DNA from 3 places in the Phytobacter sp. genome. Region 2 is predicted to be linked to each of the others. Evidence: predicted binding sites of a transcription regulator. Region 2 holds the regulator's gene; each other region holds the start of a gene.
The links. The regulator Fur, encoded in region 2, represses iron uptake genes when iron is present. The targets are predictions, from matches to a motif close to ATAATAATGAGAACNACTATCAA.
Positions count from the first base shown of each region.

Region 1: a site for Fur is predicted at 1,740-1,762, ahead of AC5JPW_RS19515 (Nramp family divalent metal transporter). Genes of this name have one in related genera too.
Region 3: a site for Fur is predicted at 2,629-2,651, ahead of bfd (bacterioferritin-associated ferredoxin). Genes of this name have one in related genera too.

Region 1 is NZ_JCACPZ010000008.1:360,278-364,567, forward strand. It holds gene AC5JPW_RS19510 (DUF2502 domain-containing protein) at 64-405, shown strand; gene AC5JPW_RS19515 (Nramp family divalent metal transporter) at 462-1,700, opposite strand; gene nupC (nucleoside permease NupC) at 2,052-3,254, shown strand; gene AC5JPW_RS19525 (sensor domain-containing phosphodiesterase) at 3,271-4,290, opposite strand, start outside.
Region 2 is NZ_JCACPZ010000004.1:726,201-730,490, forward strand. It holds gene ybfF (esterase) at 1-376, shown strand, start outside; gene ybfE (LexA regulated protein) at 508-816, shown strand; gene fldA (flavodoxin FldA) at 951-1,481, shown strand; gene fur (ferric iron uptake transcriptional regulator) at 1,769-2,221, shown strand; gene chiQ (ChiQ/YbfN family lipoprotein) at 2,287-2,619, opposite strand; gene chiP (chitoporin ChiP) at 2,636-4,036, opposite strand.
Region 3 is NZ_JCACPZ010000001.1:560,501-564,790, forward strand. It holds gene fusA (elongation factor G) at 1-1,259, shown strand, start outside; gene tuf (elongation factor Tu) at 1,327-2,511, shown strand; gene bfd (bacterioferritin-associated ferredoxin) at 2,688-2,882, shown strand; partial or broken gene bfr (bacterioferritin) at 2,955-3,432, shown strand; partial or broken gene AC5JPW_RS02620 (prepilin peptidase) at 3,416-3,935, opposite strand; gene AC5JPW_RS02625 (hypothetical protein) at 3,940-4,257, shown strand; gene rpsJ (30S ribosomal protein S10) at 4,279-4,290, shown strand, end outside.

The sequences.
Region 1 (4,290 bases), on a different contig from region 2:
AAGATGCGGGGGGAATCGTTACATAATATTGCTGCAACCGACCCGTTCGTGAAGGAGAAAGCTATGTTCAGGTCACTTATTCTTGCAGCAGCATTAACAGTTTTTGCACCGCTGGTCACCACTGTCGCCCATGCAGGTGAAATCACGCTGCTGCCATCCATTAAGTTACAGATTGGCGATCGTGATAATTACGGTAATTACTGGGATGGCGGTCGCTGGCGTGACCGTGATTACTGGGGCCGTCATTATGAATGGCGCGATCATCGCTGGCGTCCACATGACCGTGGCTACCATCGTGGCTGGGACAAACGTAACGCCTACGAACAGGGCTATCGTGAGGGCTGGAACGATCGTGATGATCGCCGTGGCCCGGGGCGTGGTCACGGGCATGGTCACCGCCATTAACGAAAAACGTATTAACAAAAAAGGAGCGCAAGCGCTCCTTTTTCTTTAGATGGCCTTCAAAGCCCGAAAAGTGTGCCCACCAGCAGCCAGCTGTTCAGCCCGACCACCAGTACCACAATCACCCAGCCGGTGCGTTTAACCCATGCCGAGTTGACCAGATCTCCCATCAGTTTTGGATTGCTGGTGAAAACCAGCAGTGGCACCAGCGCCAGCGCGATCCCAAAACTCAACAGGACCTGACTCATCACCAAAATACGGGTCGGGTCCAGCCCCATCAGAATAACAATAAACGAGGGCATCATTGTAATACTGCGGCGCACCCACAGCGGAATGTGGAAACGAACAAAGCCTTGCATTACGACCTGCCCCGCCAGCGTCCCCACGACTGTGGAAGACAGCCCCGCCGCCACCAGGCTCAAACCAAAGATAGTGGCCGCCGAATGGCTTAGTAGCGGTTCGAGTGTCAAATAAGCTTCGTCAAGATCGGCAATACCGGTATGACCGTTAAAGTGGAAGGCCGCTGCGGCGGTGGCCATCATTGCCAGATTCACAAAACCGGCGATGGTCATCGCAATACCAACATCCCATTTGGTCGCGGAGTAACGCTCACGCCGTGTACCTTCATGCAGATATTGTGTCAGGGACGAGTGCAGATAAATGACGTGAGGCATGATAGTTGCCCCCAGCACACCCGCAGCCAGGAAGACGGCTTCCGTACCAGGTAAGTTCGGAATAATAATCCCCTTCACCAGGGGGGCGACTGCTGGCTGAGAGAAAACCAGCTCAACGATATAAGCAGCCGCCACAAACAGCAGCAGCCCACCGATGACTTTTTCCAGCGGTTTTTGCCCGCGACGTTGCAACATCAAAATCAGGAAGGTTGCAATCCCGGTCAGCACAGCCCCTTGTAACAGGGAGACGCCGAGTATCAGCTTAAAGCCAATGGCAGCCCCAATAAATTCGGCCAAATCCGTCGCCATCGCGATGATTTCTGCCTGCACCCAGTAAAACCAGACCAGCGGGCGTGGGTAATGATCGCGGATTTGCTCGGCAAGATTTTTCCCGGTGGCAATCCCGAGTTTGGCTGACAGCAGTTGAATCAACATAGCCATCAGGTTCGCCCAGACAACCACCCACAGCAGTTGATAGCCAAAACTGGCCCCTGCCTGAATGTTTGTGGCAAAGTTTCCGGGATCGATATAGCCGATCGCCGCAATGAACGCAGGCCCCATCAACGCGAACCTTAATTTGCGCGCTGTACGCCCACTGCTATTCTCAACGCGACTGTTGCTCATTAATTTGCCTCTAATATAGCCTTTGCTATGTTTGATGCTACCAAAATGAGAATGATTATCAAGTTCATTGAGTGTGCTTTATCTTGATTTCTCTGATAGCCAGAAACGATAGAAGGGCCGACTGCAGTAGATTGGGGAAAAGCGATTGTGGGTCACACAATTCTGTTAAGAGTTTAGCATTTCAGTGCAACTTTTCACTTCTTTACTTAACATCACCGAAATGTATGGTTGATCACTAATTTTGAGTCTGGTCACAGGTCATTAATATACTGTGTGTTTGATCTCGTTTTCTTTCTACTTGTTACATAGAATGTGCACGAAATTACTACCCGTCTCATATTTGGAGCAAATATGTCCCGCGTTCTTCACTTTGTTCTGGCGCTTGCTGTTGTGGCGCTGCTTGCACTTCTTGTCAGCAGCGACCGCAAAAAAATCCGCATTCGCTTTGTTGTTCAACTGCTCGTCATCGAAGTTCTGTTGGCCTGGTTCTTCCTGAACTCTGACGTTGGTCTGGGTTTTGTGAAAGGCTTCTCCGAAATGTTTGAAAAACTGCTCGGATTCGCCAACGAAGGGACAAACTTCGTCTTCGGTAAAATGAATGATGATGGTCTGGCATTCTTCTTCCTGAAAGTGTTGTGCCCAATTGTCTTCATCTCCGCGCTGATCGGTATTCTGCAGCACATTCGCGTACTGCCGATCATCATCCGTGCCATTGGTACCGTGCTGTCCAAGGTTAACGGCATGGGTAAGCTGGAGTCATTCAACGCCGTCAGCTCCCTGATTCTGGGTCAGTCTGAAAACTTTATCGCGTACAAAGATATTCTGGGCAAGATGTCCCGCAACCGTATGTACACCATGGCGGCCACGGCAATGTCCACCGTATCCATGTCCATCGTGGGCGCGTACATGACCATGCTGGAGCCGAAATACGTTGTTGCGGCACTGGTTCTGAACATGTTCAGCACCTTTATTGTGCTGTCACTGATCAACCCGTACCGCGTGGATGAAAGTGAAGACAATATCCAGATGTCCAACCTGCATGAAGGCCAGAGCTTCTTTGAAATGCTGGGTGAATACATCCTGGCTGGTTTCAAAGTGGCTATCATCGTTGCAGCGATGCTGATCGGCTTTATTGCCCTGATCGCCGCACTGAACGCCCTGTTCGCGACCGTTACCGGCTGGTTCGGCTACAGCATCTCCTTCCAGGGCATTCTGGGTTACATCTTCTATCCGATTGCATGGGTAATGGGTGTGCCGTCATCAGAAGCGCTGCAGGTGGGCAGTATCATGGCGACTAAACTGGTTTCTAACGAATTCGTGGCCATGATGGATCTGCAGAAAATTGCAGCCACCCTGTCCCCACGTGCGGAAGGTATCCTGTCAGTCTTCCTGGTCTCCTTCGCTAACTTCTCTTCTATCGGGATTATCGCCGGTGCGATTAAAGGCCTGAACGAAGAGCAAGGTAACGTGGTTTCACGCTTCGGCCTGAAACTGGTTTACGGCTCTACGCTGGTGAGCGTGCTGTCTGCCTCTATTGCGGCACTGGTGCTGTAATCCACGTTTAATATGTTTAAGAAACCGGGGCACTGTCCCCGGTTTCTTTTTCCAGCGGCTGCGGCTTACCGAGTAAATATCCCTGTAAATAATCCACCCCCGCCGTCAACAATAACTCGCGCTGTTCCCGTGTTTCGACATACTCCGCCACCACCGTCAGTGATTTCGCTTTCGCCAGTTCGCATATCGCCTTCACAATCAGTACGTCCTGGGGATCACGTGCTATATCCCTTACGAAACAGCCGTCAATCTTGACAATATCCGCCTCCAGGCGTTTCAGCCGTTCGAAGTTGGCATATCCCGTACCAAAATCATCGATGGCTATTTTGAACCCGGATTGACGTAGATGCTGAATGTTCCTGATGCTTAACTCTGAGTTCGAGAATGCCTGCTCTTCCGTCACTTCAATAATGATTTCCACAGGTGAAATAGCGTACTGCGTGAAAAGCTCGACCAGTTGCTTGCCAGCATCTTCCTGCATCAACGTCAGCGGTAAAAGGTTTACCGAAAAGCGAGCCTGCGAGGAGGACACGGGATGCGTCTGCATCCATTGCAGAAGCGTTTCGATAACCAGCATGTCAAAACGCACGCTGAGATTGAACTGTGCAATAACCGGGATGAATTGCACCGGGCTCATCACCTCCCCTTCGCTCACCAGCCGCGTCAAAATCTCGTGGTAACCCTTGCCTTCGGCATTCTGGATGGGTTGAGCACACAAGCTTAGTGTTTTCTCATCCAGCGCTCGTTTCACTTTATTGAGTAAGCGCACACGTTCAGACGTCTGGTCACTGACCACTTCCAGGCTGTGAGTCAACGCCAAAACCTGTCGCGTGTTACTCGCTTGTTCTGACAGCCAACTGAGTTGCCCCAGCGTGTGATGAAGCGTCTCCCCGGCATCGAAGACTTCGCCCCAGGAAGCACCAAACTCGATATCCAGACCGGTATTATGCCAGTAAATTCGCCGGTTATTGAGATGAACGACAATGTGCTGGAGGCGTTCAACAGCCTTTGTTCCATGAAGGACGAGTATTAGTTC
Region 2 (4,290 bases):
CGTGACGGATGCGCAAGCCACAACGCGCCAGCAGGCGGCTGCCGTGATGCGTACCGTTATTGATGAAGAGGGAGTGATTCAGTTTTTGCTGAAGTCGTTTATTGACGGCCAGTGGCGTTTTAACGTTCCCGTGCTCTGGGAACAGTACCCGCACATTGTAGGCTGGGAAGAGGTTCCGGCCTGGAACCACCCTGCTCTGTTCATTCCTGGTGGGAACTCACCGTATGTGACTGAACAGTACAGGCAGACGCTGCTCAAACAATTTCCTCAGGCGAAGGCACATGTGATTGCCGGTGCGGGCCATTGGGTGCATGCAGAAAAGCCTGATGCCGTTTTGCGTGCTATCCGTCGTTATCTCGCTGAAAAGACAAACTGATTAAAAACCCGGCGACCGGTCGCCTGAACGCGCCCGGGCGTTGGCGTACCTGCCTCCCTGATGTATGATGGCGCGCTAATCAGCCCGGGCTACGACCCGATTGCTTGTACTTCCCGTAGTATTCTTAAATCATGGCTAAAGAACAAACGGACCGCACGACACTAGATCTGTTCGCGAATGAGCGTCGCCCGGGACGTCCTAAAACCAATCCGCTCTCTCGCGACGAGCAATTGCGTATCAATAAACGCAATCAGCTTAAACGCGATAAATTTCGTGGGCTTAAACGCGTCGAATTGAAAATCAATGCCGAAGCCGTTGATGCATTAAATGCACTGGCCGACGCGCGTCAAATGAGTCGCAGTGAACTCATCGAAGAGATGTTGCTGGAACAGCTCAAAGCGCTGAACAGCATTGATTCCTCTGAATCTTCATCTAAATAACGCTTTCATGTGGCATAGAGTGCAGTCTGGCGCGATTGCAGTTTCCGCGCGCTTGCCTGTTCTGCTATGATTGCCCTTATCCGTGGGCTAAACGCCACCACCATATCATTAAGTTTCAAGAGGTTATTTTACTCATGGCAATCACTGGCATTTTTTTCGGCAGCGACACCGGTAATACCGAAAACATCGCAAAAATGATCCAGGCTCAGCTTGGTAAAGATGTTGCTGATGTTCACGACATTGCAAAAAGCAGCAAAGAAGATCTGGAAGGCTACGACATCCTGTTACTCGGCATCCCGACCTGGTACTACGGTGAAGCACAGTGTGACTGGGATGATTTCTTCCCGACGCTGGAAGACATTGATTTCAATGGCAAACTGGTCGCGCTGTTTGGCTGTGGCGATCAGGAAGATTATGCTGAGTACTTCTGTGATGCGTTGGGTACCATCCGTGACATCATCGAACCACGCGGTGCGGTGATTGTCGGTCACTGGCCGACTGAAGGTTACCACTTCGAAGCGTCCAAAGGCCTCGCCGATGACGACCACTTCGTGGGCCTGGCCATTGACGAAGACCGCCAGCCGGAGCTGACCGCTGCACGTGTTGATAAATGGGTTAAGCAGATTTATGAAGAGCTGAACCTTAAAGATATCATTAATGCCTGATGCTGTTTGGCGCAATCTGCGGGTTGCGCCAGATTGATAGTTAAAACCAATGGAAATAATTGCTACATTTTTTTAACTTTTGCCTCCAGCACTGTACAATATGGCCTGGTTAAAATGGGTATCGCGAAGGACTTTGTTGGCGCTACCACGTTTTATACGCTTACTTTACTTGAGGGCTTGCAGTTTTCATTTAGACATGGCAGTTCTATAATGAGACGCATTTCCCAGTGCATTCCTTGTAGCTTCCCGATGGGGAGCGAACCGTTTAGCAACAGGACAGATTCCGCATGACTGACAACAATACCGCATTAAAGAAGGCCGGCCTGAAAGTCACGCTTCCTCGCTTGAAAATTCTGGAAGTTCTTCAGGAGCCGGATAACCATCATGTCAGTGCGGAAGATTTATATAAGCGCCTGATCGATATGGGCGAAGAGATCGGGCTGGCAACGGTTTACCGTGTACTGAACCAGTTTGACGATGCCGGGATCGTAACCCGTCATAATTTTGAAGGCGGTAAATCCGTTTTCGAACTGACTCAGCAACATCACCATGACCACTTGATTTGCCTCGATTGTGGCAAAGTGATTGAATTCAGTGATGACTCCATTGAAGCTCGCCAGCGTGAAATCGCGTCGCAACACGGTATCCGTCTGACGAACCACAGCCTCTATCTCTACGGCCACTGCGCTGAAGGCGATTGCCGCACCGACGACAATGCCCACGAGATTGCTGGAAAATAATCTTCCGTAAACGTAAAAAGCCAACCCTAAGGTTGGCTTTTTTTATGGCTGGAAAAGTGTTTTTCCTACTGCGTATTGTGGCTACGAATCTCCTGCCAGATACGATCGCAATCGGCTTTTATCGCCTGTCCGTTACCCGTATGGGTCGCTTCGAGGCACTGCTGATAATCCAGTGTACGAACCGTTTCTTCATGGGCAAACTGTTGATGCGCTTTTTCCGATTTGAGCACCTCCAGCACACTACGACAGGCTTCAAGCTTTTGCGGCGACCCCTCCGCCGTATTAATGCAGGCACTGTAAGCGGTTTTCAGACGCATATCTTCCTTTGACGCGCCAGGTTGCTGTACACACGCAGCCAGACCGAGGGTCATTAACAGAATCATCAGGTTATTTTTCATTTTGCTCTCCTTCGCATCAGAAGATCGAGAACGGCGCAATCACGATAAATTTCACGTCGCGCTCATCCTGGAAGATATTGTTGTATCCCCCGCCCCAGCTCGGGATATCAGAGTGGTTATCATATTGCGTGAAGTGCAGCTTGAAGAGTGTGCCTTTCGCCAGACCATCCTGCAGGGTGTAAACCACATCCAGACTGTAAGCAGATTCTTTAATGGAGTTACCGGCATCGTAATATTTGTCGCCAGAAGGAACGTTCGAGGGTTTAGCATCCCAGCCGTAGACATATGACGCCCCCACCGCCCAACCCGGCAGATTTAAATCTTTAAGATCGTACATCGCACCGACAAAGACGGCTTTCTCATTGTGGGCGTTAAAGTCTGAGCGATTATCCCACCAAATATCCAGACGGCCATTTGATGAACCATACAGTGGCGTCATACGCTGGTTGAAGTATCCCTGGCGGCCATCAGCTTTAACCCATGTTCCTTCAAGACGTAAATCAACCGGCCCGACAGCATAATTAAACGTCAACGCCTGTAACCATGCCGTACCATCATAAATATCATTAATCGTATGATTAGTGGCTTTATCCCTCGAACTGTAGAATTGATAACTGGTTGATAACGGACTACCCGCAATATCAAATTTATAACTGGCTTTCGCAAAATACTGATCCACATATCCCTGGGCCTGGCCAAACGCAGCCTCTAATACGAGATCGTTTTTAAAATCATATTTCGCACCGAGAGAGTGCACATAATCAATTTTGGTCACGCGATCATTTTGATAGAAATTATCGGTTTCATTATACCAGGGCGCTTTATATTCATTGGCCCACATATAGGAAAAACTCAACTCGCCTGCTTGCTCAAAATTCAGTTTTACACCAGCCTCGGTACCCTGATAGGTTCCTGGCATAAAACTCCAGTTAGAAGCCAGCAGCGTCTGTCCGGTGGGCTGAATATAGCCCGCTCTGGCCCACACCGGACCGTATTTGAACTTAGCCGCAGCGGTGTAAAGACTTGCACCGCTTCTGTCCCCAGCCCAGTCTTCATCGTAGACTTTATGACTATTAGAGAAAGCTATTTCGTTAGGGTGGGCACTGCCCGACGATTCGGCCATTTCAATGGCTGCAAACGCCGCAATATCGATACCGAACATATCTGCTGCATATCCCGACTGGAAATCCAGATTGGTATTCCAGGTGGAATGCGCAAGGTTAGTTTTATATTTATTGCCGTCGGTGACGTCTTTACGGTCGCGCTCACGCTGCCAGTAATAGACACCGCCAGTAAGAGTCGAATCGTCAACAAATCCTGCGGCAGTGACCGCAGGTGACGCCATTAAACCTGACATTGCTGTAACGCTGGCAATAGCTAACGCTATCGCCTTACGCTTGGCGGTAAACGCGTTCATAATTGTTCCTCTTTGACTAAAATAAAAAGTGCTGTGCAAAGGCATTCAGCAACAAAATAAAATCAGGAAATAACGGAAAGTGCCTAAAAACTTCTTTCACTCCCCGAATCAAGGTTATTTTTGCCCGCACGAATGATCAAGCATTTTGCCCAGGTGAAAACCAGGAATATGACAGGACACACAGATTTCAGGTTGTTTCAGGAGAGTTTTGCAAAGGAGGAGTAAATCGTAATTTACCGTGTAAATTATCAGGA
Region 3 (4,290 bases), on a different contig from region 2:
TGCCAGCACCGACCGACGTACCGGCAATCAACGGTATGCTGGACGATGGTAAAGATACTCCGGCTGAGCGTCATGCTAGCGATGAAGAGCCTTTCTCTGCACTGGCATTCAAAATCGCAACCGACCCGTTCGTGGGTAACCTGACCTTCTTCCGTGTTTACTCCGGTGTGGTTAACTCTGGTGATACCGTACTGAACTCCGTGAAAGCTGCACGTGAGCGTTTCGGTCGTATCGTTCAGATGCACGCTAACAAACGTGAAGAGATCAAAGAAGTTCGCGCGGGCGATATCGCTGCTGCTATCGGTCTGAAAGACGTGACTACTGGTGACACCCTGTGTAACCCGGATCACCCGATCATTCTGGAGCGTATGGAATTCCCTGAGCCAGTAATCTCCATCGCAGTAGAACCTAAAACCAAAGCTGACCAGGAAAAAATGGGTCTGGCTCTGGGCCGTCTGGCTAAAGAAGACCCATCATTCCGCGTATGGACTGATGAAGAATCTAACCAGACTATCATCGCTGGTATGGGTGAACTTCACCTGGATATCATCGTTGACCGTATGAAACGTGAATTCAACGTTGAAGCTAACGTAGGTAAACCTCAGGTTGCTTACCGTGAAGCGATTCGTGCGAAAGTTACCGATATCGAAGGTAAACACGCTAAACAGTCTGGTGGTCGTGGTCAGTACGGTCATGTTGTTATCGACATGTACCCACTGGAGCCGGGCTCAAATCCGAAAGGCTACGAGTTCATCAACGACATTAAAGGTGGCGTAATTCCTGGCGAATACGTTCCTGCCGTTGATAAAGGCATCCAGGAGCAGCTGAAATCTGGCCCGCTGGCCGGTTATCCGGTAGTTGACCTGGGTGTGCGTCTGCACTTCGGTTCTTACCATGACGTTGACTCCTCTGAACTGGCGTTTAAACTGGCCGCTTCTATCGCCTTCAAAGATGGCTTTAAGAAAGCGAAACCAGTTCTGCTTGAGCCGATCATGAAGGTTGAAGTAGAGACTCCGGAAGAGAACACCGGTGACGTAATTGGTGACTTGAGCCGTCGTCGCGGTATGCTGCGCGGTCAGGAATCCGAAGTGACTGGCGTTAAGATCCACGCTGAAGTTCCGCTGTCTGAAATGTTCGGATATGCAACTCAGCTGCGTTCTCTGACCAAAGGTCGTGCATCCTATACTATGGAATTCCTGAAGTATGATGATGCGCCGAACAACGTTGCTCAGGCCGTAATCGAAGCCCGTGGTAAATAAGCCGCAGGGTTAAAACCAAAGTCCCGTGTCCCCTCAGAGAGGGGGCACTATAGTAAGGAATATAGCCGTGTCTAAAGAAAAATTTGAACGTACAAAACCGCACGTCAACGTCGGTACTATCGGCCACGTTGACCATGGTAAAACTACCCTGACTGCTGCAATCACCACCGTTCTGTCCAAAACCTACGGTGGCCAGGCTCGTGCATTCGACCAGATCGATAACGCGCCGGAAGAAAAAGCACGTGGTATCACCATCAACACTTCTCACGTTGAATACGATACCGAAATCCGTCACTACGCACACGTAGACTGCCCGGGCCACGCCGACTATGTTAAAAACATGATCACTGGTGCTGCGCAGATGGACGGCGCGATCCTGGTTGTTGCTGCGACTGACGGCCCGATGCCGCAGACTCGTGAACACATCCTGCTGGGTCGTCAGGTAGGCGTTCCTTACATCATCGTGTTCCTGAACAAATGCGACATGGTTGATGACGAAGAGCTGCTGGAACTGGTAGAAATGGAAGTTCGTGAACTTCTGTCTCAGTACGATTTCCCGGGCGACGACACTCCGATCGTTCGTGGTTCTGCTCTGAAAGCGCTGGAAGGCGAAGCAGAGTGGGAAGCGAAAATCATCGAACTGGCTGGCTACCTGGATTCTTACATCCCGGAACCAGAGCGTGCGATTGACAAGCCGTTCCTGCTGCCTATCGAAGACGTATTCTCCATCTCCGGCCGTGGTACTGTTGTTACCGGTCGTGTAGAGCGCGGTATCGTTAAAGTGGGTGAAGAAGTTGAAATCGTTGGTATCAAAGAGACTGCTAAGTCTACTTGTACTGGCGTTGAAATGTTCCGCAAACTGCTGGACGAAGGCCGTGCTGGTGAGAACGTTGGTGTTCTGCTGCGTGGTATCAAACGTGAAGAAATCGAACGTGGTCAGGTACTGGCTAAGCCGGGCACCATCAAGCCGCACACCCAGTTCGAATCTGAAGTGTACATTCTGTCCAAAGACGAAGGCGGCCGTCATACTCCGTTCTTCAAAGGCTACCGTCCTCAGTTCTACTTCCGTACAACTGACGTGACTGGCACCATCGAACTGCCGGAAGGTGTTGAGATGGTAATGCCGGGCGACAACATCAAAATGGTTGTTACCCTGATCCACCCAATCGCGATGGACGACGGTCTGCGTTTCGCAATCCGTGAAGGCGGCCGTACTGTTGGTGCGGGCGTTGTAGCAAAAGTTATCGCTTAATAAGCGTTAATTGAAAGAGGGCGCTTCGGCGCCCTTTTTTATATCTGCTCATTTATAAAATGCTGCTTTGGTAAATCCAACATTTACGATTCTCTTGCCGCTTTCTAATTCCCGTCTATTGTAATCATAACTATTCTCATTTACACTTTGTGATCATAAATTGAACGGGAGTGATCATGTACGTTTGTTTGTGTAATGGTGTGAGCGATAAAAAAATTCGCCAGGCTGTACGCCAGTTCCACCCTCAGTCTTTTCAGCAGTTACGTAAGTTTATTCCCGTTGGTAATCAGTGTGGTAAATGCATTCGCGCTGCTCGCGAAATAATGCAGGATGAATTGCTGCAGATCCCGGAATATAAAGAAACCGCCTGAGCTCCCCGCTTTTTTTTGACTTCCTTGTAGCCCGTTCTACGCTTCAATGAGTGGAAGCGGAGGGACTACATAATGAAAGGTGATGTCAAGGTAATAAATTATCTCAATAAATTATTGGGAAACGAGCTTGTCGCAATAAACCAATACTTTCTCCATGCGAGAATGTTCAAAAACTGGGGCCTGACGCGCCTCAACGATGTCGAGTACCATGAATCCATTGATGAAATGAAACACGCAGATAAGTATATCGAACGTATTTTGTTTCTTGAGGGGATCCCAAACCTCCAGGATTTAGGCAAAGCTCGGTATCGGTGAAGATGTCGAGGAAATGCTGCAGTCCGATCTTCGACTTGAGCTTGAAGGGGCGAAAGATCTGCGTGAGGCCATCGCGTATTCTGATAGCGTTCATGACTACGTCAGCAGAGATATGATGATTGAAATCCTTGCTGATGAAGAAGGGCACATCGACTGGCTGGAAACGGAACTGGATCTGATCGGGAAAATTGGTCTGCAAAACTATCTGCAGTCACAAATCAAAGTTGAAAGCTAGCACTACCAAGAAACAGCTCCTCATAACCGACAAGTAAACCCGCGCTGGCCAGAAATGGACCAAATGGCAGCGGGTTTTTTAGTTTCTGCGCTCTTTTCGATGTAAAAAATAAAGCGCACGCAAAAATACACGCAAGTGATGCAGCAACAAAAACCAGTGTGCTTAAGGCTTGCCAGCCATGCCATGCACCAAGTGCCGCAAGATATTTAACATCGCCATAGCCGAGACCTTCATGACCCACGCGCCAGGCGATACAACCAGTAGATTGATGCAAATCCGATGTAACCAGCAATGGCTCCCCATACTTTTTGTGACAGTAAATCCACATCAGACATACAGGCGTAAGCTAATCCAAACCATAGAAGAGGGCAGGTCAATCTATCCGGCAGGAGCCTGTAGCGCAGGTCTTGCCAAACCAACAAGCCATTAAGCAGAACATAAGTTGCCAGAAAGAAACTGCAGTCACGAACATTACCCCGGTTGTTGATCTCAGGGGTTAGCATCTTCATGCCCATGCGAAATAGTGAACAGAGACCTGTTCACATTGCGCATTGGCTTCAGAAAAAGTATCGGCATACAAAGAAATTGGTCATCAGCGATTTGCGTGGTCGTGATGAAGAAGCGGCAAATTTGTACACTGCTCTTGCGTTAAGCCCAGATTTACGTATAATGCGCGGGCTTGTCGTAATTGACGGCTGGTTCGATATGAACCCTGATAGCGCTTTTGGCTATCAAACAATGCTCCCAATCGGGGGGCTACGTAAGAACGATTACACTCCTCCATCAATCGTAATGGATGTGGGTAGTAATTATTTTCGTCTATAAAATAATTGGAGCTCTGGTCTCATGCAGAACCAA